One region of the Lysinibacillus sp. NPDC047702 genome, then DNA from elsewhere that is predicted to be linked to it. Evidence: riboswitches for the same ligand, from Rfam matches in the RefSeq annotation. Region 1 holds a riboswitch; the other holds the start of a gene.
The links. A riboswitch is a leader RNA that binds a small molecule or an ion and turns the genes downstream of it on or off. The one in region 1 is predicted to bind FMN.

Region 1 (16,461 bases):
ACAAAGAGTCCCTTGACCATTTAGTTTTTCAACACTATGTATGGGCTAGGTATACCAGTACCTAGTCCATTTTTTTGTTTTTACGAGAAGTTCTAGTTTTATCCTGCAAATTTAAAAATGCTGGGCGTTTACCGTAGCCTTTAGGAGATAATCTCACTAAGGATTTTTTCATATCCTGCCAATCTAAATCTGCTCCTAAGTTTAAGTATGGAATGCCAAGCACTCGCAAATTTGCTGTATATAGCAGAATGAAAAAAATCGCTATAAAGAAGCCATACAAGCCGAAAAATGCTGCCGCTAATATAATGATAACGCGGAATATACTCATTGCCGTGACAAAGGATTGATTGACAAGCGTATAGGCTGCAATGCTAGAAATAGCAATGACAACTATCATCGAAGGACTAGTTATACCAGCTTTAATAGCTGCATCACCAATAATTAAACCTCCAACGACACTCATTGATCCACTAATGATACTTGGGAGCCGTATATTGGCCTCACGGAACATTTCAAACATAAATACCATTAGTAATATTTCTAGAACTGTTGGAAACGGAAGCCCTGTCCTTGATTGCACAACTGTTGCTAAAAGAATCAAAGGTAATTGCTCTTGATGATAGGTCGTAAGCGCTAGCCAGAAGCCTGGTAAAAGCACGCTAATTAATATGCCCACAATACGGAGCAGTCTTTCCATAGAACTTACAAAAATCGGATAATAATAATCCTCGCCTGATTTAAAGACTAGAAGCACGTTTGCTGGTGTAATAATGGCATAGGTGACACCATCCACCATTATTACAATTCTACCATTGATTAAGGCCTGTACAGCAAAATCAGGACGACCTGTGTAATCATGTCTAGGAAGAATTTTTGCGCTTTGCTCAATTCTCTCCATTAAAATATCGCCACTAAACACAATATCCGTATCTACTTTTTGAAGATGTACTTTGATATCCTCTAGCATTTCTTTATTAACAATATCATCCATATAAAGGATTGCTACAGATGTTTTAGAACGCTTGCCGATTTCATATGTTTCAACACTTAATGAATTTGTAGGTAATCGTTTTCGTAATAAAGCAATATTAATATCGATATCCTCAATAAAATCGTCTCTTGGACCCTTTATGACTAATTCAAGGGATGTTTCTCTAGGCTCTCGGTTTGGCTTTTTAGGAATATAACTTGTAAATAATAATTGTTCCTCTTCAAAATACAGCAGTACATGTCCTTTATAGAGTTTTGTAATGACATCCTCTTTTTCTGAGATTTTGTTCAAATGAGGAATGTGTAGATGCTTTATAATATCTTCCTCTAATAATTCACCTGAAGTCTTTTCAAGCATCGATTGGAGCTCTTGAACAATAACGGTTTGTAGTAATTGTTCATTAATCATTGCATCACAATAAATAACATGTACTGTATGTTGCTGCATTGTATACCTTTGAAAAATCACATCAGCAGAGCGTTGAAATAATGCCTTCAAAGTTTGCAAATTTACGATTTGTTCCATTGAATATTCCTCATCTCCTACTGATTCAGCTCCAGATTCGTACATGCATCAATACACTTACACAATATTTTCCCCATGCTTGTTTAAAATATTCAGGTTTTAGGAGGATAAGATACTTTAAATGAATAATTTCAATTAAATAAAATCAAACTATGTTTTAGCCAATCATTCTCTTTAAATTCGCCATTTCAATAGCAGACATTGCGGAATCATAGCCTTTATTACCTGATTTTGTACCAGCACGTTCAATGGCTTGCTCAATATTTTCAGTTGTCACAATGCCAAAAATAACTGGCACATTTGTTGTTAATGATACATTGGCAATTCCTTTTGCTGATTCATTGCATACATAGTCATAATGTGTTGTAGAGCCACGAATCACTGTCCCTAAACCAATAATGGCATCATATTTCTTTGTTTCTGCCAGTTGTTTTGCAATAAATGGAACCTCAAATGCACCAGGAACCCATGCTACATCAATAGAGTCCTCAGCCACACCGTGACGCTTTAAACCATCGAGTGCTCCATCTAATAATTTACTTGTTATAAATTCATTGAATCGACCTACTACGATAGCAATTTTTAAGTCTGTACCAATTAATTGTGCTTCAAATGTTTTACCCATATCTAAATTCTCCTCTTTTAAATTGTAATTTTGTGATTTTGCTGACGATATAACACCAATTCTTCAATTGAAATTATTTTTAGCTGATGATGCGTTGCATAGCTGATCAATTCATCGAAGCGTAGCATTTTGCCATCGTTCCCCATAATTTCACAAATAATGCCTGCGGGAATACTGTGACAAAGCTTTGCTAAATCAGTGGTTGCTTCGGTGTGACCTCTACGCTCTAACACACCATTCTTCTTTGCGATTAGCGGAAATACATGACCAGGTCTACGAAAATCATCAGCCTTTGCTTGTGGTTCAATCATTTTTTTTATTGTCATTGCTCGTTCGAAGGCGCTAATTCCTGTTGTTGTATCCATATGATCAATGCTAACTGTAAATGCTGTTTGATGATTGTCTGTATTGTTACTTACCATAGGTTGTAAGGTTAATTTTTGTGCGAGCTGCTGTGTAATCGGTGTGCAGATAAGACCTCTTCCATATGTCGCCATAAAGTTTATCGTTTCAGGCGTCATATGCTCTGCTAAAGCCAGTAAATCTCCTTCATTTTCTCGATCCTCATCGTCTACTACAATAATCATCTTGCCCTGTTTTAAATCCTCTATTGCTTCTTCAATTGTGTGTAGCAATATTGGCACCTCCTTACCATTCATCGTTTAAAATCCGTTTTGTGCTAAAAAATCTCTCGTAATAGCCGGCACTTCCTGATTACGCTTTAGCTGGTGTAAAATGTATTTTCCAACTAAATCCGTTTCAATATTAACGGGAGCACCTATTTTCTTCATACCTAAAATTGTTTCCTTATACGTGTGTGGTATTAGTGATACTGTGACACTTTTTTTCTCAATTTGAAAAAGTGTTAAGCTCGTACCATCAATCGTAATAGAGCCTTTTGGTATACAGTAGTTTATTAATTCCTCGGATAGCTCAATATCAATATAAACTGCGTTTGCTAATGGTCGCTTACGTACTATTTTTCCTACTCCATCAACATGCCCAGATACAAAATGACCACCGAATCGTCCATTCGCAGGCATGGCGCGCTCTAAGTTAACTGGATCTCCTACAGCAAGCTGCTGTAAATTAGTTGCCTTCACCGTTTCTGGCATGACATCCATTGTCAGCTCTCGATCAGTAAAGTTTGTCACAGTTAAACAAACACCATTGACCGCTATACTGTCTCCGAGCTTAACATCCTCCACCATTTTTGCTGAAAGAACCGTTATTTCCATACTTTGCTGATTGCTTTGCAAGGTTTTTACTGTACCAATATCCTCAACAATCCCTGTAAACATTTTTCCACCTGCTTTCTTTCTACGCGTTAAAAGCTCTATCCATCGGTTTTGTGATTCTATGCATCAGTTTTTGGGGTCAATCCATCATTTTTCTATTTCTATTCATCACTTTCAGCATTCTATCCCACTAACAAATAAAAACCCCTTCATCGTTTTGAAAGGGGTTTGGGAGTTCATATAAATAAGACGTCAACAAATAAACCATTTTGGATACTCTATTTTTTCCATAGGCTGTCATCTCATCGTTCTTCTCCCATCCAGACTATCACTGTCGGTTTTGGATTTGCACCAAATCAGCTTTCGCTCACGGACTTTGAATTGCTTCATCACCGCCGATTGGGAATTTCACCCTACCCCGAAGAACATCTCGCTATTTAATTTATTCGCTAAAAAAAACCTCCCAATCTCAACGACGGGAAGTTAACATAAAAGCATAATCAAATAAACCTTATAAATTCATACGAATTTAAAAAGTTTGCACTTTTACCCTTCTCCCATCCAGACTATCACTGTCGGTTTTGGATTTGCACCAAATCAGCTTTCGCTCACGGACTTTGAATTACTTCATCACCGCCGATTGGGAATTTCACCCTACCCTGAAGGATTTTATTTAGCTTATTCTTTACGATAACACTATTCTATAATATTATCCATACAATTGTTTATAAAAATTTTTCTTTTATCAAGTAAGTCTTCATTAAACGGTGCTGCTACATTCAACTCCTCGATTTTCTCACAGCCGATTTGACCCCAAAAATTGTTCTGATTGAAGATCCATTTCGCCTTGGCGTAATTGTTGCTGTCGCCTCGCTTTCGCATAGAAAATGAATGAAGATAAAATAATTGGAAATACCACCCATAATTTGAATTGCTTTTGTTTTACAAATTAATCGACTACAACTTTAAAATTACTTACGTTTCCGTCATAATGCCACCATTGACATGCAGTACCTGATCCGTAACAAAAGAAGAATCATCAGAAGCTAAATAAATATAGGTAGGTGCAAGTTCAAATGGTTGCCCAGCTCGTTTCATTGGGGTTTCTAAGCCAAATGTTTTGACATATTCTGCGGAATAGCTTGAGACAATTAGTGGGGTCCAGATTGGTCCAGGGGCAACTGCATTCACTCGTATTCCCTTACTCGCTAATTGCAAGGATAATGATCTAGTGAATGAAACAATCGCTCCTTTTGTAGAAGAATAATCGACAAGTAACGGGGCTCCAGCGTAAGCAGTCACGGAAGCGGTGGAAATAATTGCCCCACCCTGCTTCATATAAGGTAATCCTGCCTTTGTCATATAAAAATGAGGGAAAATATTGGTTTCATAGGTATCATACAATTGTTCATTTGAGATATCTAAAAAGCTTTGCTGCGGGAATTGTACGCCTTGATTTAAAATAAGTATGTCTAGCTTATCGTAACACTCAATCGTTTTTCTTACTGCTTCCTTAGAAAACTCAGGATGACGTAAATCCCCTTCAATTAATAGAATGGATTGCCCATATGCCTCACCATTTGCTTCGTTGCTTCTGCATCAGGTCGTTCATGTGGCATATAGGTAATAGCCATCTGGGCTCCTTCCTTTGCAAATCCAATCGCAACCGCACGACCAATTCCACTATCTCCCCCAGTAATTATAGCGATTTTCCCATTTAATATTCCGCTTCCTTTATATGCCGGGTTGTCAGAAATAGGAACTGGCCGCATAACATATTCTAGCCCTGGCTGAACATCTTGATGCTGTGGCGGGAATGTAATGGGAACTTGCTTGCACTTTTTTTATATCCAATATAAGGATATTTCGGAATCACATTGTAACCTCCTTCCGATATGGAAACTACACGATTCGATATGATTAGATATATGTTGCTAATGCTAGGAAAAGACATACAGCACGACACAACCTCTCAATTAACCATAAACAGTAAAAATGAAATCAATTTGCGGTTCACTTGACAATAAAAAATCACAGTGATATCGTGAGTCATTATTTATAGCGTCCCTTTCAGAAGTCAGTGGATTTTACTCTATATTCTCTTCATTCAACGGAGGTTTTACTATTGCATAACCTAGTGAAAATAAGAAAGTATAAACAAATTGTATTTTATGTTCTATTAGCATTTTGCTTCATCGCCTCTGTATTTTTTGTTAATAATAACGAAGCCTTTTATCAACGCCCTATTGCAGAAGTGATTAAAATACATGTGGTAGATTCAACGCCTGTAACAGATATGTATAATAATAAGGATTATGTATATACACAGCATATTACTGCTGTCTTAAAAAATGGACAAGAAAAAGGTCAGATTATCAAATTAAAAAATAACTATTCTACCTCTGGGGCATTCGATCAAGAATATCATACCGGAAATAACTTGTTTGTTACCATTAAAGAGAGCAAGGACAAGAATGGAGATTTAACAGGTACAATCTTAGACGTGAAGCGTGATCAATTCGTTTTAATGATAACGTGGGTGTTTATTTTTGCATTGCTAATAGTTGGCAGGAAGCAAGGGTTGTTTTCAATTATAAGTTTAATGGTGAATGCTCTTGTTTTATCATATTCCTTAGATTTATACGTAAAGCATTCAAATATAAGCTTGTTACTCATCAGCGGGGTCTGTGTTCTTTTATTTACAGTTATTTCTTTAATTCTCATTAACGGCTTTAATGAAAAAACTTATGCAGCAATTGTTGCAACACTTTTAGGAACCTTTATTTCTGTATTGATTAGCGCTTTAGTTCTATGGATTACATCCGAAAATGGGCTTCGATATGAAGAAATGCAATTTCTAACACGACCTTATCGAGTGATTTTTATGGCTGGGTTATTTATTGGGGCACTAGGAGCTGTAATGGATGTCTCTATTACAATGTCTTCTTCAATTTTTGCCTTATTTAATCAAAATCAAAATATTTCTAATCAAGCACTGAAAACCTCTGGGATGGATATCGGAAAAGACATTATGGGAACAATTACAAGTATTTTGTTTTTTGTTTATATTAGTGGTTCAATTCCTATGTTAATTTTATATTTGAAAAACTCTTATCCATTAGGACAAACACTTTCCTTGAACCTTTCATTAGAATTAACTAGGGCCCTTTCAGGTGGAATTGGTGTTGTCTTAACAATTCCCATTAGTCTATACACTTCTATTTTTTTCATTAATCGAAAGAGGGCAAAATAATGAATGTATTAGTGTGGTTAACTGCTATTTTATTCATCTTGATGATCATTATTGGCGGAAAAAAAGGAGCACGATCTTTCCTATCTTTATTTATAAACTTTGGGGTTCTCTTTATTACTATCTTTTTAATGACTAATCCAAAAAATAGTCCAATTTTATTAACGTTGATCGCCTGTATTGTTATAAGTTGGATTAGCCTTTTTTATATTAATCAAATAAGTAGTAAAACAGTCACTGCTTTTATTTCTACGATGATAACAATCATTATTTTGTTACTTTTCATTGTATGGATAACGGATAAATCTATGCTTCAAGGATTTGGAGAGGAATCAACAGAGGAAATTAGTATATTCTCCCTTTATATTGGTGTCAATTTTGTGCAAATCAGTGCTTCGGTTATCATTATGAGTACAATTGGAGCCATTTTGGATGTTGCGATTTCAATTTCCACTTCTATGCATGAGATTCTTCATCACAATCCATTTATTAGTAAAAAGAAACTATTTACATTAGGAATGAGCATAGGAAGGGATATTTTAGGTACAGATACTAATACTCTATTTTTTGCTTTTTTCGGTGGATATTTAAGCTTGCTTATATGGTTTAAGGATCTGTCCTATTCAATTGGTGAGATCATTAATTCTAAAGTATTTAGCACTGAATTAATGATGATCTTTTGTGCAGGTATTGGGATTGCATTAATCATTCCTATTACTGCATCTGTAAATGCCTATTATTTAATAAGAAAAAAAGAAAAAACAGAAAATGCATCATAATTAATATGTACCTTTCCACCACACACATAGGATGAAAGGTACTTTTTTATTTAAAAATGAATACTATGTCTAAAAAGTTTGTCTAAGTTGCGAAATCGTATAGTGAAACATAATAAAAGTGCTTACATTAGAAAAAACTTTTTTGCTATAGTAAAAAACAGGCGAGTTAGTATTATGGAGATGTACTAACTAAAGAAAAATAATCGCTGATAATCAACATCAGGATTTAAATTTAACATCCGAATAGATTCACCAGAGGGTACAGAATTTTGCACAATTTATTTAACTGAAAATTCTGTAATTTTATTATGTTAACTTCACTATAATCTTTTTAGCTATCGAAGGAGTTTTAGCAAGTGGATAAAGAATTAAAACAGATCGTAGCTCTTTTAGTTAATGTAATACTTTCATTAATTATGAAGAAAACACAGTAAATAAGATTTATATATGGAGAAACCAAAGACTTTTGTTTGAAGTTATTTGGTTTTTTGTCTGTTAAGTAAGGTATTTTTCTGCTTTCTCCAAAATAAAGCTTTTCATTATTCAATAGGAGCATTTTCCGATACAATATTTACCACAGCGATGTCTATTTTGCATTTGTACAAAATTGAAAAAATTACTTTCCTAGGGTCATTTACCACCACCTGCTTCATATGCTATAGAATCTTGTTATTATACTTTAAATCGGATTTCTTAGGTACGTAACATTTTCAAGGACTAAGCGTCTATACAACTAGAACATAAAGGAGAACATTTTCAATGAAATATATCATCTTTGATTTTGATGGCACATTGGCTGATTCTACGGCTGTATTTGCATCAGCTTGGAATACACTTGCACAAAAATATAAATTTAAAGGAATAGAGTTAAAGGAAATTGAATCATTGAAAAAATTATCTATAGCGGAGCGCAGTAAATTATTTGATTTTCCAATGTATAAATTACCCATGATTTTACCTCAATTTTATCGTCTATACCGACAGTCATTAAATGAGGTTCATCTTTATGAGGGAATCAAGGATGTGCTGATGGAAATTGATAAAAGAGGCTATAAAATCCTTATTATTTCGTCCAATTCCCAGGAGAATATTTTAGAATTTCTAAAAATGAATGATATTCATTGTGTATCAAATGTACTTTGCTCAAATCGTATTTTTGGGAAGGATAAAGTGCTGAAGAAATTTTTAAAGGACTCCAGCAGTACTGCATCAGACGTTTTATATATAGGGGATGAACAAAGAGATATTGTAGCATGTAAAAAAGTCGGGGTACCAATTATTTGGGTTTCTTGGGGATATGATTCTATTGAGGTAATTCAACAGGAAGAGCCTGAATATAAAATAACTGTTCCAAAGGAAATTTTAGAAATTATTTAATCAAAGAGGGATATAGCCATAAAATAGAAAGGCTATACCCCTCTTTTTAATTTTTCACTTCACTAATGTGCATTAATTTTTCTGCTGTGCTATTAACACCTTTATAGGCATCTGTTAATTCATACATACTCGCTGAAAACTGTTGAGTAAATGCTGCAATTTGATTTGCTGATTCGTTTACTTGATCTATGGCTTGTTTAATACTCTCTAATTGGTTTGTAATGCTATTCGCACTTTCAGTACTGCTTTGAGACATTTTTTGAATCTCAGTGGCAACTACTGCAAAGCCACGTCCATGCTCACCAGAACGAGCTGCCTCGATGGAAGCATTTAATCCAAGAATTTTTGATTTCATAGCTAAATCTTTAACTAAATCTACAATGGCATTAATTTGTTGAATATCACCAGTCATGGACTCTGAGAACTTAGATAGTTCCTCTAATCGATTGGAAACATCTACACTTGCCTTTGCTAATTCTTCATTCGTCGCAGTCATTTCTTCCACTGAGCTCGATAGCTCTGTTGCTAGTAAACGCATATGGTCCATTTTTTCATTTGAAAGTATCGCACTGATAACACCGATTACTTGTCCACCTTCAAAAATAGGCTGTGCAGATGCAATATAGGCCATGCCAAAATCCTCAGCACTTCGCTCTTCTCGGATAAATCTACCTGAGCTAAGTGCCTTTTCAGTTGTTGTTCCACGATATTTACCTACAGGATCACCGACACCAACCTTTAAATCCACTTGTTTTCCTGGCTTGTAGGCAAGGACTCTCTCTGTATCTGCAACAATTAAACAAGCATCTTCTGGATAGGTTACCTGGTAAAAATCGATTGAGTCTATTGCTGCCTGTAGCTTTGCATGCATTGTCTTTTCCCCTTCCCCATTTACAGATTAAGGTTCATCCATCATATGAGGTGCATTATCTGTTTAAGAGCTCTTTATAAGGTAATTAAAAGAGTCAAAATATTTTTTTCAGAATCAAAATATTCCCAACCATATACACTGCATTAGCCTATAAGGATGAACCATCATTATACTGAAATACCTCAATTTAACTATAGCATGACACATTTAAAAAGACACCCCTTGAGCAGAGGTATCTTTAGCATTAATTATGTTTATTTCAATAATTCTACATATTTTTTTGCTGTCCTTATCTCCACAGTTAAAAAATTTTCCCCGTAAATAGATTTGATTAAAAACGGTACGTCACTTGTGTTGTGAAACCTAAAATCTAAGCCTCCATAGGATACCGTAGCATCCCTTCCTTTTGGAACATAGCCAACATCTAAGGAATGGTGATGACGTTCCACAAACTTAATTGGCAACTGATCTACTGCATTAAACAAAGTTGACGAAGTTTGACAAATACCACCACCAATGCCCATCACCACCTTCTTATTAATGATTTCTGGTGCAGGCTGATAACCATTCGCCTCATCTCTTGGTCCAACAACGGTGTTAAATGAAAAATAATCCCCGCTTCCGACAATAACATTATGAATCGCTTTAGCAGATAATTGGATATTTTTATTTCTTCCGACATCAGCACTATTAAAATAAGTGGTATAAGATGCGACAACGGTTTCCTCTAAATAAGGAATATCCTCCAGATAATAACCGCTTTCTGTTATATAAAGCGGCATCACTACTTTACCACCAGATGCTGAAGCCTCTAATATTCTATCCACCAATTCTTTTTCTTTTAAAACAATTAAAGGAATGCCCTTTATTATTTTTCCGTTATCATCCAGCCTATCAAGTATCATGCGCTGGTCATAACCAGCTGTATCTCCACTTCCTCTTGCCAACGCTTTTGCCAAATGTTCAATTTCCTTTGTATACGATGGCACATTGTTTTCATAACCCATTTCATTTGGAGAAATTGTCTGTATAACCGTATTTGTGGAAGGATCAACAATTTCCACAACAGTCTCCAATTGTTGCTTTTGCTCATACATAACAGCCTGTTGCTCCTGCTCTAAATCTTGTACTTCCTGTTCCAGCTTTTTCTCTTGCACCGATTTCTCTTGACAGCCGACTAGTCCAATTGTGCAGAGCATACAAAGCATGGGTATCCATTGCTTTTTCATGAACAAACACCTACCTCTATCGTCACTACAGAAACATCTTATTCATATATTGAGGATAGTGTGTTACTTTTTTGGGTTTTTATTTGCAAATGAAAATCTATAAATAACATGTAGTATACCTTCAAAACAACTATTTCCTATTAGAGCTTGAAAAGAAGTGGGTGAAATCACGAGCACAGGCCATCCTCCTCAAAAAGCAATAATGAAAAATGTTAAAATCTAAAATTAAACATGATTACATTGAAAAGAGCACCTAATAGCCAGTTTTAGCTACTAGATGCTCTTTTTGGGTTTCAACTATTATTTTCCATAAATTGTGGATGAATGTCCTTTTTGTAATTTATAAATATACTTCAAAATATACTTTTTTCTTATATGCCAAGTACGAGATGTCCTTCAATCTATATGAGTTTTAATGAAAATAAAGCTTACCTGACTTTGATTCAGGCAATACAATACTATTTTTGAATAAACATTTGTGTCCAGTAGTTACCATCCTTCACATATCCTACGCCGATATGTGTGTAGTTTTTATTTAAAATATTAGCTCTATGACCAGTACTGTCCATCCATGCTTTCACAACTTCCTCTGCTGAACGTTGTCCCATTGCAATATTTTCGCCAGCCGATTTATACGTTATTCCAAAGTTTTTCATCATTGTAAATGGTGTACCGTAAGTTGGACTTGTGTGATCAAAGTACTTTTTATCATGCATATCTTGAGATTTATAATTTGCCACTCGAGAAAGCTCCCATTCTTCTTTTAAGGCTGGTAGACCTTCTTTAGCTCGCTCTGCATTGACTAAAGTTACAACTTCCTGTTCAACGCTTGCCTGCTCTTTCGTAGGAATATTAATTTTTTGTCCCGGATTAATTTGATCTGGATTTGCAAGTTGTGGATTTGCTTCAATTAGTTCTTGTATACCTGTTTGTGTTTTTACAGCAATTTTCCAAAGCGAATCACCTGCTGCAACTGTATATGAATCGGCTGCCATCGCCCCGACTGGAATTAATAAGGATGCAGATAATACGGACGCAAGTGCTGCTTTTTTTACTCTTTTAAACATGTTATTCATTCCTTCCTGATTGGCTCTATATTTATCGTAAATAGTTTCTAAGTATTAATCATCACTAAATATTTGGAAGGAATTTTACAATTGTATGACACAAGCTGAAAACAGGTACACAATGACTTATACAGCGCTGTTCTCACTGTTTAGCTTTGTAACATTATTGCAATATGATTGTAATCGGTATAAATTACCAACATTTTTTAAAACAAAAACCAATTATACTTGCCCATAATTTAAGTAAAAAGGTATTTTATTTAACCTTTTTTCGATAAAGTCTATAAATTAAAACAATATAGAGTCCATCATAAAATAGAGTTGCAAGTGAAATAATGGTAATCAAGGGAGTTCGAAAGTACATATAAAAGCCTACTGCTGCAAATACAGTGCCAAGCATTTTACAAACTGCTATGCCCATCGATTGACCGCTAAGATTTCCTCTTTGTAATAACAAGGCAATAAACAGCCCTGACATCATCAGATTTTGTGAAAATGCCGCATATATTCCAGCTATATCATTAAATTCGTGCATCATTGCTAAAATAATGAAAAAGCTAGCACCAAGCGTTATGAAAAATGATGCATAAAATATTTTACTAGGAATTAATTTTTGATATTCTTTATGACCATATCTTAAATATTGCATCATTATAATAATGTCTAATATAAACCAAAGAAAAGTAATCATCCTTTGGAGATCGTTTTGTGGGTACATAAAGGCAAAGATAAATTCCCATGAAATATTGGCACAAATGGCGGCCATTGGCATTCCATACTTCTTATCTTGGAATCCCTGCTTGATAATGAGTATATATGTAATAATCCAAAATAGCCCCATGCCTAATTGACAAATTAATAAAAGCTTTTCTTGAGCCATTATACACACTCCTTCTATTTATGATTCTTCGATACTATATGTGAAGAAATCTATTCTTTATGTCTAAAAATATAATAGAAGGGTATAAGTATGAAGTGCCTATACATTCACAACTCAATCCTATATAGTAAGACGAGGTGATGATATGAAAACTAAAATTTATGTGGATAATGCCCCATTTATTGCTGGCATTACCTTAAAAGATCAGATTGAGCTAGAACATAATAATATGGCTTTGCATACTTGTGTGAATATAGCGGATGTGCTTGAAAATCGCAAAAATTTAGCAGCTTCGTTGCATTGCAGCCTCAATAGTTTTGTCTGCACACAGCAAACACATAGTGCTAATTTTTATTGCGTTACAGCCTCCGATAAAGGACGAGGAGCTGAGCAATTGGATACTGCCATTGCCAATACTGATGCACTTTACACACGTGAGCCAAATTTACTTTTATGTAGCTTTACTGCCGATTGTGTACCAGTAATTTTTTATAATGAAGTCAATGGGCTCATTGGCGTTGTGCATTCTGGCTGGCAAGGGACAGTGAAGGAAGTGACAGTGAAGCTTTTCCAGCATCTAATCGAGCAAGAGCACTGTCAGCCACAAGATTTTCATGTACAAATCGGTATGGCACTGAGTCAACAAAAATTTGAGGTAGATACGGATGTCTATGAAAAATTCCACAATCTAGGCTACGCTGAGGATTTTATGTATTATAATGCTCAAACTAAAAAATATCATATTGATAATCAACAAACTGTCAAAAAACAATGTGAGCTTGTTGGTATTCCTTCCAAGCAGATTGACATTGATGCAACCTGCACATATCTTAGCCCAAATGGTTTTTCCTACCGCGAAGACAAACAAGCCGGCAGACATTTAAGCTATATTATACGAAAAGAACAATAGGTAAAAGGGACAATCCGCGATAGATTGTCCCTACTCTATTTATAATATGTTCTAGCAATGAAAGGAGCATCTCCAAATAGACACTTCCTTCTCACACTACTGATGCTCATGACGGTTTTTACCAATGCCAAATACATAATAGCTTATCGTCACTAAAGCTAAGAAAATAATTCCCACGATTAATGAAACGCGTGTATCATCATTAAACCACATTCCGATTAGTACCATTACTAAAAAGGCGATTGTCAAATAGTTTGTAATCGGAGCAAATGGCATTTTGAATGGGTGCTTAGATAGCTCCGCACCATGTGCTTTTCTGAATCCTATTTGACTGATTAAAATAATAAACCAAGGTACCATTCCTGGTAAAACACTTGCACTATAAACATAGACAAATAAATTTTCTGGCGCTAAATAGCTTAAGACTACGCCAATCACTAGACCTACTAAAACACCTGCCGTCCCGAATAACGGCACACCATTATGAGAAAGTTTGGCAAAAAATCTCGGTGCTTGACCATTCATAGCCAATGTATACAACATTCGACCAGCACTATAAATCCCACTATTACAGCCCGACATTGCTGCTGTAATTACAACAAAATTAATAATACCAGCTGCTGCTGTGATCCCCACCTTAGCAAACGTAGCGACAAAGGGACTGCCAATTGTACCTAATTCATTCCATGGATATACCGTTACGATGACAAAAATGGCACCAATATAAAAGATTAAAATACGCCAAATAATACTTTGAATTGCATTTGTAATTGTTTTTTGAGGATTTTTTGCTTCTCCAGCTGTAATACCAATCAGCTCGACCCCTTGATAGGCAGCAACTACTAATGATAAGGCGAAGAAGAAGCCTGTCCAGCCACCTGTAAAGAAGCCCCCATGATCCCATAGATTAGATAGCCCAATAGCAATACCATCATTACCTAGACCAAAGAAAATAAGACCGATTCCCGCGATAATCATTAAAATAATTGTAACGATTTTTATCATCGCAAACCAAAATTCAAACTCACCAAATGATTTTACTGAAATAAAGTTAGCGACACCTAAAATAACCATTGCAATGAACCCCGGAATCCAACCTGGTAAATCTGGATACCAGTATTGCATATATGTACCCACCGCAATTATTTCTGACATACCTACAATAATCCATTGAAACCAGTTACTCCATGCTGTTAAATAACCAGCCAATGGATGAATATATTTATAGCCAAATGTTGCAAAAGAGCCTGTACTTGGCTCCATATACAGCATCTCTCCCATAGCCCGCATAATAAAAAAGATAAAGATACCAGCTATGGCATAGGCAAGAAGCACGGAGGGACCTGTCCACTGAATAGCACTGGCTGAACCCATAAATAGACCAACGCCAATTGTACCACCTAGCGCAATCATTTGGATATGACGTGCCTCTAACCCTCTTTTTAATTCTTTGTTTACCACTCAAATAACGCCTCTTTCTTTGATGTTTTTCTAAGTTGAATAATTACTTTTTCTATAATAATAAATACACTCTAAAAACACAATTGTATTTTTAGGAAAAACATATTTTTTTAATACGAAGGCTAAAAAATATAGTTATTAACTTACTAATAAGGGTAATAAAAGCTAAAGCAAGGCACAAAAAAACTGACGAACCAAATGGAAGGGCACTGAAAAACTAAAAATCGACTTTTTCAGTGCCCTCACCAAATGGTCACCAGTTTTAAATTGCGATTACTTTCTGTTTTTAGACTTATTAGAAGGCTCTCTTTTTTCTACTTTCTTCACTTCAGTTGTTTCTACTTCAGTGAAATCCGCCTCTTCTCCAGCCTCCATACCATAACTTGGATTTCTGTCTATACGAGTATGCGGATCGAAATCTTCGTCCTCCTCAAAACGCTTCACAAGAATCGGTATGGTTATGATTCCGGCTATCCCGACTAATGCATAAATCCATCTTGACAATACTGCTGTTTGCCCACCGAACAAATAAGCCACTAAATCGAACCTAAAGAATCCTATGAGTCCCCAGTTGATGGCACCAATAATGACTAACACTAAGGCAATTCTGTAAACTACGCTCACTTCTACACCTCCTTCATTTGTAATCAAAAAAGTCCAGAAAAACTGTCATAACAGAGATGAAACTACAAATACTGATTGTAATCAAATCGCTTATTTTGACGATCTTATTTTTTGCAATAACCGCTGTTTTATACAAACAGCATAAAGGCAAAGTTCTGACTACAAATAAAGAGAGGTAAAACGTTTTTCATTTAGTAAACATCCCAATATTTAGGAGTTATTTAGACCTTTGATTTGAGTTTTCATGCTGAAGTAGCCATTCCTTTCTCCACAGCCCGCCTTCATAGCCTGTTAACGTTCCATTTGAGCCAATTATGCGATGACAAGGAACAACGATACTTAATTTATTTTTTCCATTTGCACTGCCTACTGCTCTTACCGCTTTTTCATTGCCAATTGAAACGGCAATGTCTTTATAGCTTGCTGTTTCACCATATTCAATATTTGTTAAGGCATTCCATACATCTTTTTGAAAGACTGTTCCCTCAAAATCATAGGAAATGTTAAATTCTTGACGCTCACCAATAAAATACTCATGTATTTGCTGATGACACTCAATTAAGATTTGCGGCGTATCTTTATGAGGAACATTTATGAGTTGCTCCTGCTCTGAGAACATAATAGAAACTATATG
Region 2 (16,461 bases), on a different contig from region 1:
CATGATGAGCATCTATCATCAGCTAGGGATACTGCAGAGATGCTGAGGATTGCCCTTCAAAATAATACCTTCAAGTCAATTGCATCAACTGTTTTATATCGGGCTGATACAGAAAATGGAATGCTTTGGGAAAATAAGCATCGTTTATTACGAGAGGGCGCAGGGACTGCTACTAACTTAGATGACGAAATGAAACAGCCAGTGAGTTCCTTAAAAACGGCAACGGGTACAGCCTTTGCTGGAAAAACAGGTTTTACAAAGGTTGCTGGTCGCACACTTGCTACTGCCTTTCAAAATGACGGGCAAACTTGTATTGTTGTCACACTGAATGAATCCGATGATTGGAATGTACATCGAGGGCTAGCTAATAAAGTGTGGGAAGAATACAATCTTGAGACAGTGGTGAAAAAAGGGAAATATAATGTAAACAAAAAGGTAGCCATTCGATTAGAGCAACCAATTCGATTACAGCTAACTAAAGAGGAAAAAGATAGTGTAAGGCAAGTGTTACATGTTTCAAGGAAACGACAAGAGGCTGTCCTATCGATTTTTATCGGTGAGGAACGAATATATGCAAAGGCAGTAACTGTTGAATCAGCGGATCGTTAAAAGCGAGACGCTGATTTTTTTTATGACATTTGAATGTCCATTAATATGATGTGAATTATGAAAGGAAAATTTTAGAGTCACTGTCGCTTTATCATTAACAGAAACGAGCATACTAAATCTGAATAAAAAGGATCTAAAGTAAATATAAGTGCTAAAAATTAAAGAAACTAGCTAATAAAAAATTATTTCAAATACTCTAATTACTTATTCATAATTAGTTTTTCTTTAATAATACACAAAAGTATGACATAATTTTCACAGATTAGCGGGAAAAATAACCTGATTGAAGATTGTATGAGGTTTATAAATTGGCATGTATGCCATTGCGAATGAAAACTAGAGGTGAAAGTATGGAAAGATTACAAAAGGTCATTGCATATGCAGGTGTTGCATCAAGGCGTAAGGCGGAGCAATTGATTTTAGAAGGTAAAGTAAAAGTGAACGGCGTTGTAGTACGTGAGCTAGGTACAAAGGTGTCCAACTCAGATACGATTGAAGTTGAGGGCGTAAAACTTGAAAAAGAGGATAAGGTTTATTACTTATTATATAAACCTCGTGGAACCATTTCAGCTGTAACAGATGATAAAGGACGCAAAACTGTCACAGATTTATTTAAGCATATTCCGCAACGTATTTTCCCAGTAGGACGTCTTGATTATGATACATCTGGCTTATTATTGCTGACAAATGATGGGGAATTTTCCTATATGTTGACGCATCCGAAATTTAAAATCGACAAAACTTATATTGCGCGTGTCAAAGGTGTTCCAACGATTGAAGGTTTAAAAAAGCTGCAACGAGGAATTAAGCTAGAGGATGGTAAAACAGCACCAGCGATGGTGAGTATGACCTCCTTTGACGAGAAAGCTGGTAAAGCGATTTGTGAAATTACTATTCACGAAGGGCGAAACCGTCAAGTGCGCCGCATGTTTGAGGCAATTGGTACACCTGTTGTTAAATTAAAACGTGAGCGCTTTGCTTTTTTAGATTTATATGGTCTGGCACCTGGAGAGTATCGTGAATTGACAAAGCATGAAGTAAAGCAATTAAGAGTGTTAGCAGAAACAGGGAAAATCGGTTAATTGAACATATACCTGTAGAAAGTGAGTATACCACTATCCGTATGGTGATGTTTTCACTTTCTTAGTGGTGTAATCGTTCATAAATCATTCATAATTATTAGCTAAGCGTTTTTGTATCATTTTGCTATAATAGGTGAGAACAGTACACCTACATTAGTTTCATCTAGTCGAAGTAGTATTCACTTCTGACTGGTAGCTTTTTGGGCGCACAAGCAATTGCATTGTATAGAATTCGACAAACATAATAGCTATACAAAAAATAAGGAATCTATACATAAAAGCTTAGCGTCAATAAATGTTACTCTAAGCCGTAATTGATAGGGGGTTTATTAACTTGGAGAAAAAGAAAAAACGTCTCGTCATCCGTACCATTATTTTAGCAGTTTTGGTCTGTGCAATTGGGTACACTGTATATGGAACAGCGACAAAGGAGAAGGTAGAGTTAGTAGCAGTAGGCTCTAAAGCACCGGACTTCACGTTAGTAGATTTAAACGGTGAGAAACATAAACTGTCTGATTATAAAGGGCAGGGGGTATTTTTGAACTTCTGGGGAACTTGGTGTAAGCCATGTGAAAAGGAAATGCCTGCAATGGACCGTCAGTATAAATCGTTTAAAAACCAAGGTGTACAAACATTGGCTGTCAATATTGCACAAACAGATTTTGAAGTACAGAATTTTGTCGATAGATACGACTTAACATTCCCAGTAGTTATTGACAAAACGAAAAGTGTTATGACTGCCTACAATGTTGGACAATTACCAGCAACGGTCCTTATTGATCCAGAGGGTAAGGTAGCGAAAATTATTACGGGTGAAATGACGGAGGCAAATATCGCTTCGTACATGGAATTAGTGAAGCCGAATGAGGAGTAAATGACTATGGAAAATATCATTTGTGCTTGTGGGCATAGTAACCCATATGGCACGAAGCTCTGTGAAAAATGTGGTCGCCCTTTAACTGAGGAAGGTAAACAAACAAAAGTTGTTGATATGCGCTATGATGGTTCAGCTATTCGATCAAAAACATACAACAAAACATTTATTGATAAAATTTGGAATTTCTTCTCAAGTGTAAAAGTGGGAATTGCCCTTATTATTATCACATTGGTCTCTGCGTCAATTGGAACAATTTTACCTCAAGAGATATATGTAAATGCTCCTGATGCAGGTAAGGCCGAGTATTATGAGAAAGTCTACGGCTGGTTTGGAAAACTTTATAATTATTTAGGGTTATCTGATTTATATAGCACTTGGTGGTTCCAAATTTTAGTTGGAATGTTAGCTATATCAATCATTGTTGCAAGCTTAGACCGTGGGATACCATTGCATAAGTCTCTGAAAAATCAACGCGTTAAACGCCATGAAAGTTTCTTGAAACGTCAACGCATTATAGCAGAGGGACAAGTTTCAAATCCTGAGGATACACTCGAAAAAGTTCAGCAAAAAATGACTGAATTAAAATATAATGTTCGACGTGATGGAAGCGCACTTCTAGCAGAACGCGGCCGTTTTTCTCGATATGGCCCATACATAAACCATGTCGGCCTTATTATTTTTTTAGCAGGTGTTATGATACGTTTAGTACCTGGCTTTTACGTAGATGAGTCAATTTGGATTCGTGAAGGTGAGACGAGAGCAATACCAGGGATGGAAGGCTATTTTATTAAAAATAATAAATTTATTTTAGAAACTCATGACAATAAACCACAGGGTGAGCAGGTGGCACAAGGTGTCAATGTAGTAGCGAAAAACTTCCAAACGGATGTCACTTTATACAAACAACCTGAAGGATCACTTCCTGGGGACTTGGATAATCTTGAGAAGGTGAGAGATTACTCGATTCGTGTGAACCATCCTTTAAAAGAAGATGGTTTTGCTTTATATCAAATGAATTACCGAATGAATGAATTGAAGCAGATGAATTTTGATTTGGTGAATAAAGAAACTGGTGAATCACTTGGTAAAGCTGAAATTGATCTAACGAATCCTAAAAAGGAATATGACTTAGGAAATGGTTCTTCCGTACAGATTCTAGTGTATACACCGGATTTTTCTGGTTTTGAGAATGGTGAACCACAAACAAAAACTTCTATACCTAATAATCCAGCATTTTTATTTAAAATGAAAACACCTCAAACACCAGATGGAGAGGTAAGTTTTGTTGAAATTATGAAGCCACCTCTTGAACCGCTTGGAGAAAATAAATATCGAATGAAATTTGCTAGTGCTGACACGCGAAATACAGCAAACTTTACGATACGTAAAGATAGCACAATACCTATACTATTTGTTGGCGGTATTATTTTCATGATTGGTGTAGCAATCGGTTCGTATTGGAATCATAGACGTTTATGGTTACAGGTAGAGCCAGATGGAAAAGTGATAATGGCTGCCCATGTTAATAAAAATATGTTCAGCATGAAAAAAGATTTAGATGCTGTTTCATCCTTTGCTGATTTACCACCATATATAGATCAGCTAGAGAAGTCAGAAGATGTCGAGAAGTCGACTGAACCAGCCATTACTAAAAAGGAAGGTGACAACACCTTATGAGTTTGATTGACATAAGCGGAAACCTATTGTTTATAGCATTTATAGCTTATCTTGTAGCAACATTATTCTTTGGTGGCTCGATTAAGCAATCGAATGCTACAGGCAAAAATACAGATAAATGGGGCAAGCTTGCTATTGCTATAACTATAATTGGTTTCCTTTCGCAGCTTGGGTATTTTATTACTCGTTGGATTCATACAGGGCATGCACCTGTTAGTAACATGTTTGAATTTACGACAGCCTTTGGTATGTTCATTGTTGCTGCATTTATTTTAATTTACTTTATTTATCGCATGACTGCATTAGGTTTAGTGGCACTACCTGTGGCACTTTTAATAATTGCCTATGCAGCGATGTTCCCGAACGAAGTAAGTCCATTAGTACCATCTTTACAAAGTTATTGGCTAACAATTCATGTTATTACAGCGGCTTTGGGTCAATCGATTTTGGCAATAAGTGCGGTAGCTGGACTGATTTATTTATTAAAAGTAGTAGATGTTACAAAGCCTACTAAAGAGCGCTTTTGGTTAGAAACAGTGATGTTCTGCTTAGTATTAGTAGTTGGCTTTGTCATTGCTTCCTCTACATTTAATGCAATGGATTACGAATCTAAATATTCTTATGTTGATAAAGAAGGTACAGAGCGTCAAATTACTTATAATATGCCACCGATATTTGGAATGAATGAATTTAAAGCAATTGAAGAACATGGTATGTCGCCAATTGTAGAAATGCCTTCACTTATTAATGCGAAGAAATTAACAACGGTTGTTTGGTCATTATTAGTAGGATCGATTTTATACTTATTAATTCGTTTAATTGCTCGACGACGTATTAGCGCAATATTCCAACCATTTGTTAAGCGTGTCAATTTACAATTACTAGATGAAATCGGCTACCGTTCCGTATTAATTGGTTTCCCAGTATTTACATTAGGTGCTTTAATCTTTGCGATGATTTGGGCACAAATCGCCTGGAGTCGTTTCTGGGGATGGGATCCAAAAGAGGTATGGGCACTTATCACATGGTTATTTTATGCAGCATTTTTACATTTACGCCTTTCAAAAGGTTGGGAAGGTAGGAAGTCTGCTTGGTTAGCATTAATTGGCTTCGCCATTATCTTATTCAACTTAGTTGCTGTTAACTTAATTCTTGCAGGCTTACACTCATACGCTTCAAATTAATATGAGACCAGATTACGTATAGATACTTAGGGTAGAGGAATTTAAGCTTATACCTATATCTACTATGAAAACGGTTGTAAAATAACGTTCTGTCTGCTTGAAAAAGCTGTGAACGTTCACTTCCTTTGCCTTGTAGCACAAGTTTTGCAGGATGAACTATTATGGAAGCATATATGAGATTTGCAACGTCGCTAGTATTAGAAAGATAAGCCTTCTTGCTTGTGGCAAGAGGGCTTTCTTTTCTTTTCAATATGTGTCGAACCATGTACAATAGAATGTAGAGAAAGATTGGAAGAGAGGGATCGTGAAAGTGTCAGAAAATATTTCAGTGTTAGTAGTAGATGACGAGGATCGTATTCGACGCTTATTAAAAATGTATTTGGAGCGTGAAGGGTATCTTGTTGACGAAGCAGAAAATGGTGAACAAGCGATCGAAAAATCTTTAGAAAAAGAGTATCACTGTATTTTATTAGATATCATGATGCCTGAAAAAGACGGACTTGAAGTATGTGCAGAAATCCGTGAACGTGCAGCAACACCAATTATTTTATTAACTGCCAAGGGCGAAGAAGCAAACCGTGTACAGGGCTTTGAGCTTGGAGCAGATGATTATATTGTAAAACCATTTAGTCCTCGTGAGGTAGTGTTACGTGTGAAGGCTATTTTACGTCGTTCCCAGGCATTCTCACCTTCGACAAATGCATCCTCTTCTAAAGATTTGGTTGTATTCCAGCATTTAATGATCGACCATGATGCCCATCGTGTAACAGCAGAGGGGATTGAGGTGAATTTAACACCGAAAGAATATGAATTGCTTTATTTCCTAGCGAAATCGCCAGACAAAGTATTTGACCGTGAACAATTACTAAAAGAAGTTTGGCATTATGATTTCTTTGGAGATTTACGTACTGTGGATACACATGTAAAGCGCTTACGTGAAAAACTCAATCGTGTATCTGAAAACGCTGCAAAGATGATTGTTACTGTTTGGGGCGTTGGCTACAAATTTGAGGTTGTCAATGAATAGAATATGGAATAGTGTTGTCGGGAAGCTATGGGTAACCATATTGCTTCTCGTTTCATTTGTATTATTTGTTTTCACGGTATTGATGCTCGAATTTCTACAAAATTACCATATGCAGCAAGCAGAAATTTCGTTGCGCCAAACTGCTGCAACGGTGGCAAGTATAGTAGATGATAATGAAACAGCAGAGTCAACGTCGGAATTATTAAAGGATATTTTACCCGAAAGCACAAATGCACTTATTGCTACAGGTGATAACGAGGTATCATTTGCTTTGCAGGAGGGTGTTAATAAAAAAGAAATACAGGATGCTATATTAGCCAATAAATCTTTTCATAAAATCTTTCAATCAGATGAACCAATTACAAATGAAATGATGATGCCATCATCTACGGATAAAGAAAAAATAGAATCGTATGTGGTGCTCGGCTTCCCATTAAATGTAGAGAATGCCGTGCATGGTGCTGTCTTTATTTATCAAAGTCCAGATGCACTTCATAAAACATCAAAAGAAACGACTAAAATTGTCTTTTTATCTGCCTTTATAGCCTTTGTGCTGACGACATTCTTTGCCTTTTTCCTATCCTCACGTATTACCTCGCCTTTGCGTAAAATGCGAGAATTGGCTTTTGAAATTTCAAAGGGGAATTTTGAAGCGAAAATGCCAACAACACAAAATGATGAAATTGGTCAGCTTGCTGTTGCCTTTAATCAAATGGGGCGACAATTAAAGCATAATCTAGAAGTAATCAATCAGGAAAATGAACAGCTTTCTAATATTTTGACATCGATGACAGATGCAGTCATTACGTTTAATCGAGATCGTACAATATTATTAAGTAACCCACCAGCAGAGCGTTTAATGCAAAAATGGTTTGTTAATAAAGGCTCTCAAAGTGCGAAGCCAATTCCACCAGAGTTATATCATATGCTGGACCATGTACTAATGTTTGAGGATAAACTGGAAGAAGAAATTGAGATGGATGGAAATTATTATACCTTTACAATTAGCCCCCTATACAGTGGGGAATTAATACGTGGAGCAGTTGCTGTTATTCGTGATATGACAGAGCAGCATCGCTTAGAAAAGCTGCGTTCAGATTTCATAGCCAATGTATCCCATGAGCTTAGAACGCCGATTTCAATGCTTCAGGGCTATTCAGAGGCCTTAATGGATGATGATTTTATTCAGGATCAGGAAGAACGTAACGAAATAACAAAAATTATCTATGATGAATCAAAGCGAATGGGACGTCTAGTAACAGATTTATTAGATTTAGCTCGTATGGAATCGGGGCATATGACGCTTTATAAGGATGCCCTCCCGATTAATTCTACATTCGAACGGATAACACAAAAATTTGCTCAGGTTGCTAAAGAGAAACATGTTCGTCTAGTATTTGATAGTGAATTCAATGAGGAAGCTAGGATAAGTATTGACGAGGATCGGATTGAACAAGTGTTAACAAATTTAGTTGACAATGCACTCCGTCATACGGATGAAGGGTCAGTTACTGTCAAAATTGAGCAGGAGCCGACCTTTGCAAAAATATCTGTTCAGGATACAGGACATGGCATTCCAAATGAGGACTTACCTTATGTTTTTGAACGTTTTTATAAAGCTGACAAAGCCCGGACGCGTTCTAAAGGCGGAACTGGCCTAGGTTTAGCTATTGCTAGAAATATTGTAAAGGCACATTCAGGGACTATTATGGTTGACAGTGTGCTGAAAGAAGGTACTACCTTTACGTTTTATTTACCTTTCGAATAATTAATATCATTGCTACTTTAGTGGTATTAATTGGCTGTAACTTCTATAAACATGAAGACGACAAATATTATAGAACGGGGGTGGAGTGCATTGAATGACTCCGTGTTCCATCGACTATACGATGCATACCATCAAGACGTGTTCCAGTTTCTTATTTATTTAGTAAAAAACCGTATACTTGCTGAAGATTTAGCGCACGAGGTTTATGTACGAGTGTTGCGCTCATACGATCAATTTGCAGGAAATAGCAGTGAAAAGACATGGCTATTTGCCATTGCTAAAAATGTCGCAATCGATCACTTTCGGAAGCAGGCAGTACGCCAAAAGCATTCACTTGACTTTTTTGACTGGGAAACGGAACAACTCCATTCAAACACACCATCACCGGAAGATATGCTGGAGGCAAGTGATGAATTTATGCAGGTAGAGTCAGCACTTGAAAACTGTACAGGAGACCAAAAGATGGTCATTATTATGCGCTACTTTCAAGATTTATCGATTGCAGAAACAGCACAAATACTAGATTGGACAGAAGCAAAGGTAAAAACAACACAGCATCGTGCCATCAAATTTTTAAGGCAACAGCTACAACAGGTTAGAGAACAGGAGGCGAAACGGCAATGACACATAACCAGTTTGATGATGACCAGCTAGAACATGTATTGAACAATGCCCCTAAGCTTTCTGACCGCCGTTCTAAAGATGAAATATTAAATCGATTATTGGCAGATGCTCGCTTGCAGGATAATGTTCATTTGCAAGAAGCCATCCAGCAGCCATTAGACGAAGAAGTGTCAGCGCAAGAACAACAGCAAAGTATAGAGACAGAAACAACAAAGCGCAAAATCCGTAAATGGCCCATTCTTATGAGTGTTGCTGCTGTTTTCGCATTAACAATAGGTGTAGGCTCTAAGTTTATGAATAATAATGATTCCAAGATAGATCAGGCGACAGCCCCTGACATTGCTCCGTATTCTACTATGCAAGACGGGCCAGCTGCAAAAACTGCTGAAAATTTTGATAATTATCTGGATTCGAGCATTGTTGCAGAACATGCTAAATTTATGTCTCTACGTACCTCTGTGTACGAGGAAGACTTAACGGATGCCGTTGTCTTTCGTATTGGTTTGGCAAGTCGTGATGTAGAAAGCGTACCAATGACGTATATTATTCCCAATGAGCGGGTTGAAGCGGATTTTGGGAAAGAAAAACCTTCTACATTACAAATGTATAAAAAGTATGCACCACAAATTGAAGAGAAAGCAAAAGGCTTTACTAACTACCATCCATATCAAGGTGAATTGAAGGAAAAAGATGATAAGCTGATTCATGTATTACCCGAGAAAAATGATTATGATGTAGCCTCTGCACCCGTAAATGAATATAAGGGAACCTTGCAGGATACATTTTCAGACTCAGAGTATACAGAGGTCGAGTTTGAAAATGCAGATGGCACACCATACGAGTTTTCTCAAGAGGGAGAGCCGAGTAAGGCTATGTCATTAACAGGTCCAAGTCATTTTAATTATTATTTATATAAAGACCAGGATAATGGGGCGGAGTATTTATCTCCCGATTTTCGTCAAACTTTTCCCTCGGTAACAGAAGCGATTACGGTTATGCGCAATAAAAATGATGATGTTTATGTTCCTGTCGTTCCAGAAAATGTGACTTATACTGTACAGGAGGTTGCAGAGGGTGTTGTTGTTACCTTTAATGCTCCTCTTGATTTAACGACAATGGAGCCAGCTCGAGCAACACAATTAATCGAAGCAATGATGCTAACGGCTGCAAGCTTTGATAAACAATTACGCTTAGATAATGTAGTTCAGGAAAGCTGGGAAGGCTTTGATTTAAAAAATTTCTTGCCCAAGCCTGTAGGTGCAAATAAGCAGTATATGGATACGCCATAGCAACTTTACGGCGATAGTTTAAGGAGTATTCTCGTACATCAACTGTGGCGAGAATACTCCTTCTTGTTTCTATGGCGATAAACCAACTAACTGTCCATAAAACATACAAATCTAATAGGATTTTTTAAGCAGAACTATTTACTTTTTCTAAATAATTCATTATAGTAAAGCTGTAGAACAAAAATAAAATATTGATTCATCTTCGGGGCAGGGTGAAAATCCCGACCGGCGGTAATAGAGTTGTAAATCGCTAATGTGAAAGACATTAGCTCGAATGATTTACTAAAGACTCTTCAGCCCGCGACCTGTGCAAAATTTTTTGCATGGCTGACTTGGTGCGATTCCAAGGCCGACAGTTAGAGTCTGGATGGGAGAAGATGGAGGTACGATCGTCATTCGTTATTTTAAATTAGCTTTGAACGAGCGTTTTTTCAACATGGCTTTAAAGCCCGCTCGAAAATTGCTGTTTAATGGCGTTTATTAATCATGCCTATTCTCCCTTATGCCAACAATGCATAAGGGTTTTTTCATGAATAACATTTGATTAGATCGTAACCTTTCTTCTTGCGAGATTGAATCAGCAAAGAGGAGAGAATTTTCAATGAAGAAAAATGTTAAACTTCAATCGTTTATTACGATTGGCATGCTGAGCAGTATTTCGTTTTTATTAATGCTATTTAATTTCCCAATTCCACCATTCCCAGCGTTTTTGGAAGTGGATTTCAGTGATATGCCTGCATTACTAGCAGCCATAACAATGGGACCTGTAGCGGGGATTCTAGTAGAGTTATTTAAAAATGTATTGGATTGGATTTTCTCAGGCACGCCAACAGGAGTACCAGTAGGACATATCGCTAACTTCACGACAGGTATTTTATTTATTTTACCAGTATCCTTTATTTTTAAGCGTTTTAAAAACATTGGTGGTCTTATTGGAGGCTTAGCAGCAGGAACAATCGTTATGGCGGTTGGTATGAGTGTTCTTAACTATGCTGTATTTTTACCAATGTACACGTACTTTTTAGGGATGGAGCCTGTTGTAGGAGATTCATTATATAAAATGATTGTGGCTGGAATCTTGCCATTTAATATTGTTAAAGGTATTTTATTAACTGTTATCATGGCCTTATTATTTACAACTATGCGCAAATGGATAGATCGTCAGCGTAATATGTATTTAACGAAATAAGATTATGAAACCTCGAGTGTGATTTGATGCTCGAGGTTTTTTTTATGGATTGAACGCTTGAATCAATAGATAGATTTGTCAACGGAACTTAATCTAGTCGAGCCTAGTGTTTTCATGTAGAATAAGAAAGAGTTTAGAAATGCTAGAGGAGTTTGAAGAGATGAGTGAAAAAAAGGCACAATGGTCTAGTAAACTAGGCTTTATTTTAGCATCAGCAGGAGCGGCAATCGGATTAGGGGCGATTTGGAAGCTTCCATATGTTACTGGTCAAAGTGGCGGTGGAGCATTTTTCCTAATCTTTGTTCTATTTACATTGTTAATTGGTTTACCAATGCTATTATCAGAATATATTTTAGGACGTGGCACCCAATCTGAGGCGGTCACTGCATATAAAAAAATTGCACCGTCGAAAAGGGGCTGGGCATGGATTGGCCGCATGGGTGTACTGGGTTGTTTTTTATTATTAACTTTTTATAGTGTTGTGGGCGGTTGGATTTTTATTTATAGCGGTCTTGGTGTGGTTGGTACTGTTATTGATCCTGCTAATGATCCTAGTGAGCTATTTGAAAAGATTATTGGTACGCCTTGGATTACATTGCTAGGTTTAGGGTTATTTACGCTAGCGAATGTACTAGTGATATCTCTTGGAGTGCAAAATGGTATAGAAAAGGCTAATAAGTTTATGATGCCATTATTATTTATGATGTTTATAGTACTTGTTGTCCGAGCAGTAACATTAGACGGAGCGATGGAGGGTGTGAAATTTTTCTTATGGCCAGACTTCTCTAATATTACTGGAAGGGCTTTATTAGAAGCTTTAGGCCAATCCTTCTTTGGCTTAGCAGTAGGGTTTTCTTGTCTAGTGACCTACAGCTCTTATTTAAAAAAGGATGTGAGCTTACCTAACTCGGCGGGCTCGGTTGTACTTTTAACTGTACTTGTATCGTTTTTAGCAGGATTAGCGATTTTTCCTGTTGTATTTGCCTTTGGTTTAGAGCCTGCATCTGGACCAGGCTTACTATTTATGGTGCTGCCTACAGCATTTAGCCAAATGCCATTGGGTGAAGTGTTCTTAGCGATGTTTTTATTACTATTTTTATTCGCAACATTAACATCTTCCTTCAGTTTATACGAAATTATTGTAGCGGCATTTATAGAAAAGGGGCGAATGTCTCGCTCAGCATTGACACTGTTATTAGGTGTAATAGTCTTTATTGCTGCAATTCCAGCAGCATTGTCTTCTAGTACCTTAGCAGATGTATCATTCTTTGGGAAAACAATTTTTGATACGACAGATTTTTTAGTATCGAATTTAATGCTTCCGTTAGGAAATTTATTGATAGCTTTCTTTATTGCGCATGTAGCTGATAAAGAATTTGTGAGGAAGGAATTACTGATGGGAAGCCAAATGGGACAGGGGTATTATTCTACATATCGACTATTAATGTTAATTGTAGTACCTATAGTCATTCTTGTTGTTTTATTAAATATGCTTTTACAATATTAAAAAGCAGGGTGTATTCTATTTTACAGGAATACACCCTATTTTTATGAATAAAAGGACGTTAGCCTAAAACCTTCGCATCCTACGAAAACGGCTAACTGACCTGACTCGTGCCGCTGCCGCTTTGCTTTCGCGAAAAAAACATCTGCAGGTCTGGGCACAATTCAAAATCCGGACACAATTACGACAAGGCGAAATTGATAATGGGGGCAACGATAGGGTTAATATTCGTTAAGTGATAATTCTCCTAGCCAATCTTCTTTGATAATCTTTTTTGCTTGCTCTTCGCTGTTTGTAATAGGAAAAACTTTATCAACCTGCGAAATAGCGAATAAGTTGCGGATGAAATCATCGACGACAATAATGGCGATTTTCTTTTCTTTTATTGATATTTTTTTGGCAAAGTTAACGATCATACCAAAGCCGGTACTATCGATATTTGTTACTTTTTGCATATCGATAATATATCCATGCTTTGTTTCTAAATTTAGTGATTGAAGATCTTTTTTTATATCTTCAATCAGACCGTATTCTAAATCGCCAGTAAACGCAATTAAGATATAATCAGCCTTTGTGCCAATATCCATCGCAATTTTCTTCTGATTCATACTATAGCGCCTCCATTTTCCTTTTCATGTTTATGGATTAATTTATACTTGGCATTTCCATGATATGTGCCTGACAAGAGTGAAAGCTTTCCAAAGACTTTTTGAGCCTCCTCATCCGCTTATTTCATTGTGGGAGTCGCCGTCTATTCATAATTGTTTTAATAAACTCCCATTGTATCTATAACACATCGTATCATGTTTATCCTTAATTAAAACTTAAATTTATTGACTTCGTTTTGTAATTTATCTGAAATTGTTGCTAATTCATCTGAGTTTTGTGTTATCTCTGCCACGGTAGCATATTGTTCCTCAGATGTAGCGGCGATTTCCTCTGTTGCAGCTGCAGAGTCTTCGATGATACGAGAAATGTCTTGAATAGCTTGTTGAACACCTAAGGAGTTGTCATTGACATGCGTAAATGCCATCTTCATTTGTTCAACACCTTTTTCTGTTTCCACAACTTTCTCCACGATCTCTTTTAAAGCGGTTCCTCCTTTGTTGATAATTGTTACTTGCTCCTCTACCGCAAGCAGATTACTTTCCATTGTGCGAACTGTTACTGACGTTTCAGCCTGAATATCATTAATGAGATTTGTAATTTGTCCAGATGCCATGCTTGATTGCTCAGCAAGTTGACGTACCTCTGAGGCAACAACCGCAAAGCCTTTTCCTTGATCACCTGCGCGTGCGGCTTCAATAGCTGCATTAAGGGCAAGTAAATTTGTTTGCTCTGCAATACCTGTAATCACGGTGATAATACCACCAATTTCTTCAGAGCGTTTGCCTAGTTTTTGAATAGAGTCCGTTGCATAAGACACTGTTTGCGTTACAGCACTTAAATGCTTGATGGCTTCATTAATCGCTTCTTCTCCTTTACGTGCAATATTCGATGATTCTATGGCACTAGTCAAAGTCATTTCAGCCTTTTTCAAACTACTCGATACTTCTTCAATTGTTTTTTGCATCATCGATACAATTTGCTCAGCTTGATCGGATTGTGTTGTTGTTCCAACTGCGATTTCATTCATCGTTAATGCAATTTGGTTAGAAGCCTCGCTAGTCTGGTGTGATGATTCAGCTAATGAGTGGGAGGAGTTAGCCACCTGATTAGCGCTGCCAGCCACAATTGTTATTGTTTCAGTTAAGCGATCTTTCATATTACTAAATGCTTGTGCTAAATCCGTAATCTCATCTTTGCCTTTAGGATTTAATAATTTTACATTCAAATTTAAATCTGCAAGCTCTTGGGCATTTGAGCTTAGGATATTGATTGGATTAATGATTTGTCGTTGTAAAAACCAACTAATACCGACAATCAATAGAATAGCAATCCCTAAAGAAACTGCTACATTTTCAAGGGCTGATTTTGTTGCAATGCTTATATAAGGAGCTGTTGGAACGGCTGTTGCCCATACACCTATTACATCTCCTTTGCTATCTAAAATAGGGTCATAGGCTGCCTGATGCATGTTTCCTAAAACACTTGCCGAACCAATAAAGCGCTTTTTTTCTCCTAATACAACAGTGGCGACTTCGTCAGATACTTTAGTATTTAAGGCACGCTGTCCGTTTTCGACAATATTGGTACTAATTCGTGAATCATTTTGGAAAATTGATACGGCATTACCGTTTGTTAGCTCTCCAACTTTATCAGCAATGTCAAAATTCTCAACCATGTTGACATCGCCTTTATATAATTGATTATTTTTGATGGACCAATCTCCAGGGAATTTTGCGTTTAAATATTCATAGCTTACTTGAATATCTGATAGAAGCTTAGTATTTGCACTTTCTAAAAGATTCTTTTTCGCAACATAATAATTAATTCCTGCTAAAAGTGAAGTAAGAAGTAAAATACAACTAAAGATTAGCAGGCTTATTTTTTTTCGAATTGTCAGTTTCATTAAAACTCCTCCAATTATACTTTATAGGTGTGTTGTTGAACCTTATTTCACGTTATGATTTAAGTTGCTCGTTTTCATGAGCTAAGTAGAGTTGATATATATTTAAAGATTCATCAAAACCCTCTATTTTCATTTATATATATTCTTTTTGAGATACCAACTAAAAATTTTGTTTCAGAAATATGTTCAAACCAAATATCGTCAACCATATTTTTAACAAAAAATAAACCACGCCCACGATCTGAAAAATCAAGTTCATTTAAATCGTATTGAAGAACTTTACTCCAATCATTTTCAGCAATTCCTTTTGCTTCATCTGTAACGGTTACTTTTATTTCTTCAGCGGATTGGCATACATGTATTTGAATTTCCTTTTCTGAGTATGCATCGATTTTTCCCATTGCTTCAACAGCATTTATAACTAATTCATGTACAACAAAGCGTAATTCTTTTTTATAAGGTAGATTATACACGTTTGCATAATTTTCCATAACTTGATCTACGAATGCTATTGCTTGTGTATCAGGATTTACATTGAGCGTGAATTCCATCACCAATCACCTACCCTGTAATGTAATTGTTATTGAAACTACTGTTATATCATCACTGTGATCATTTTCTAATAAATTGTACTTTTGAGAAAATTTTTGTAAGGCATAGCTATTTTCTTGTGAGGCATAGGAATGGAAAAAATCCATATCAATATTGTGTTGTTTATTTAATGTCAATAATCCATCCGTATAAAGTATAATACGATGCCAGCCGGATAAAGGAATTGTTTTTTTAGTGATTGGAATGGTAGGGAATAGTCCAAGAATAGGTGTGTTTGCTTGAAGAAATACTGTCTCTCCGTACTTTCCAAATAAAAAACCAGCTGGATGGGCTGCATTCACATAGTGTAATGTTCCACTTTTTGTATCAATAAGTATGTAGATAGCCGTCATTAAAAAACGGTCCATATCTTCATCAGAAAAAAGCTCATTAATTTGACGATTTAGCTCCCGAATGACTGTTACAGGATCGATTAATTTTGTAATCATACCTTTTAACAGAGATCGAACGGACATGGTAACAAGTGATGCAGCGATGCCATGCCCCATAGCATCATATAAAAGAATA

Region 2: another riboswitch for FMN. It lies ahead of ACQKIM_RS18750 (ECF transporter S component); the one in region 1 lies ahead of ribE (riboflavin synthase).

Annotation. Positions count from the first base shown of each region.
Region 1 covers NZ_JBNNMG010000045.1:4,723-21,183, reverse strand. Annotated here, with positions in the region: gene ACQKIM_RS18920 (spore germination protein) at 62-1,516, opposite strand; gene ribH (6,7-dimethyl-8-ribityllumazine synthase) at 1,674-2,141, opposite strand; gene ribB (3,4-dihydroxy-2-butanone-4-phosphate synthase) at 2,159-2,776, opposite strand; gene ribE (riboflavin synthase) at 2,804-3,442, opposite strand; FMN riboswitch at 3,684-3,809, opposite strand; FMN riboswitch at 3,925-4,050, opposite strand; partial or broken gene ACQKIM_RS18900 (SDR family oxidoreductase) at 4,355-5,255, opposite strand; gene ACQKIM_RS18895 (YibE/F family protein) at 5,505-6,632, shown strand; gene ACQKIM_RS18890 (YibE/F family protein) at 6,632-7,408, shown strand; gene ACQKIM_RS18885 (HAD hydrolase-like protein) at 8,168-8,785, shown strand; gene ACQKIM_RS18880 (methyl-accepting chemotaxis protein) at 8,832-9,656, opposite strand; gene ACQKIM_RS18875 (VanW family protein) at 9,911-10,885, opposite strand; gene safA (SafA/ExsA family spore coat assembly protein) at 11,344-11,952, opposite strand; gene ACQKIM_RS18865 (hypothetical protein) at 12,209-12,832, opposite strand; gene pgeF (peptidoglycan editing factor PgeF) at 12,978-13,742, shown strand; gene ACQKIM_RS18855 (amino acid permease) at 13,839-15,203, opposite strand; gene ACQKIM_RS18850 (DUF378 domain-containing protein) at 15,477-15,827, opposite strand; gene ACQKIM_RS18845 (methylated-DNA--[protein]-cysteine S-methyltransferase) at 16,045-16,461, opposite strand, start outside.
Region 2 covers NZ_JBNNMG010000044.1:19,114-35,574, forward strand. Annotated here, with positions in the region: gene ACQKIM_RS18705 (D-alanyl-D-alanine carboxypeptidase family protein) at 1-609, shown strand, start outside; gene ACQKIM_RS18710 (pseudouridine synthase) at 960-1,691, shown strand; gene resA (thiol-disulfide oxidoreductase ResA) at 2,026-2,565, shown strand; gene resB (cytochrome c biogenesis protein ResB) at 2,572-4,245, shown strand; gene ccsB (c-type cytochrome biogenesis protein CcsB) at 4,242-5,429, shown strand; gene ACQKIM_RS18730 (response regulator transcription factor) at 5,740-6,456, shown strand; gene ACQKIM_RS18735 (ATP-binding protein) at 6,449-8,224, shown strand; gene sigX (RNA polymerase sigma factor SigX) at 8,315-8,848, shown strand; gene ACQKIM_RS18745 (RNA polymerase subunit sigma) at 8,845-10,137, shown strand; FMN riboswitch at 10,332-10,520, shown strand; gene ACQKIM_RS18750 (ECF transporter S component) at 10,739-11,326, shown strand; gene ACQKIM_RS18755 (sodium-dependent transporter) at 11,487-12,833, shown strand; gene ACQKIM_RS18760 (STAS domain-containing protein) at 13,052-13,438, opposite strand; gene ACQKIM_RS18765 (methyl-accepting chemotaxis protein) at 13,648-15,342, opposite strand; gene ACQKIM_RS18770 (ATP-binding protein) at 15,456-15,893, opposite strand; gene ACQKIM_RS18775 (SpoIIE family protein phosphatase) at 15,900-16,461, opposite strand, start outside.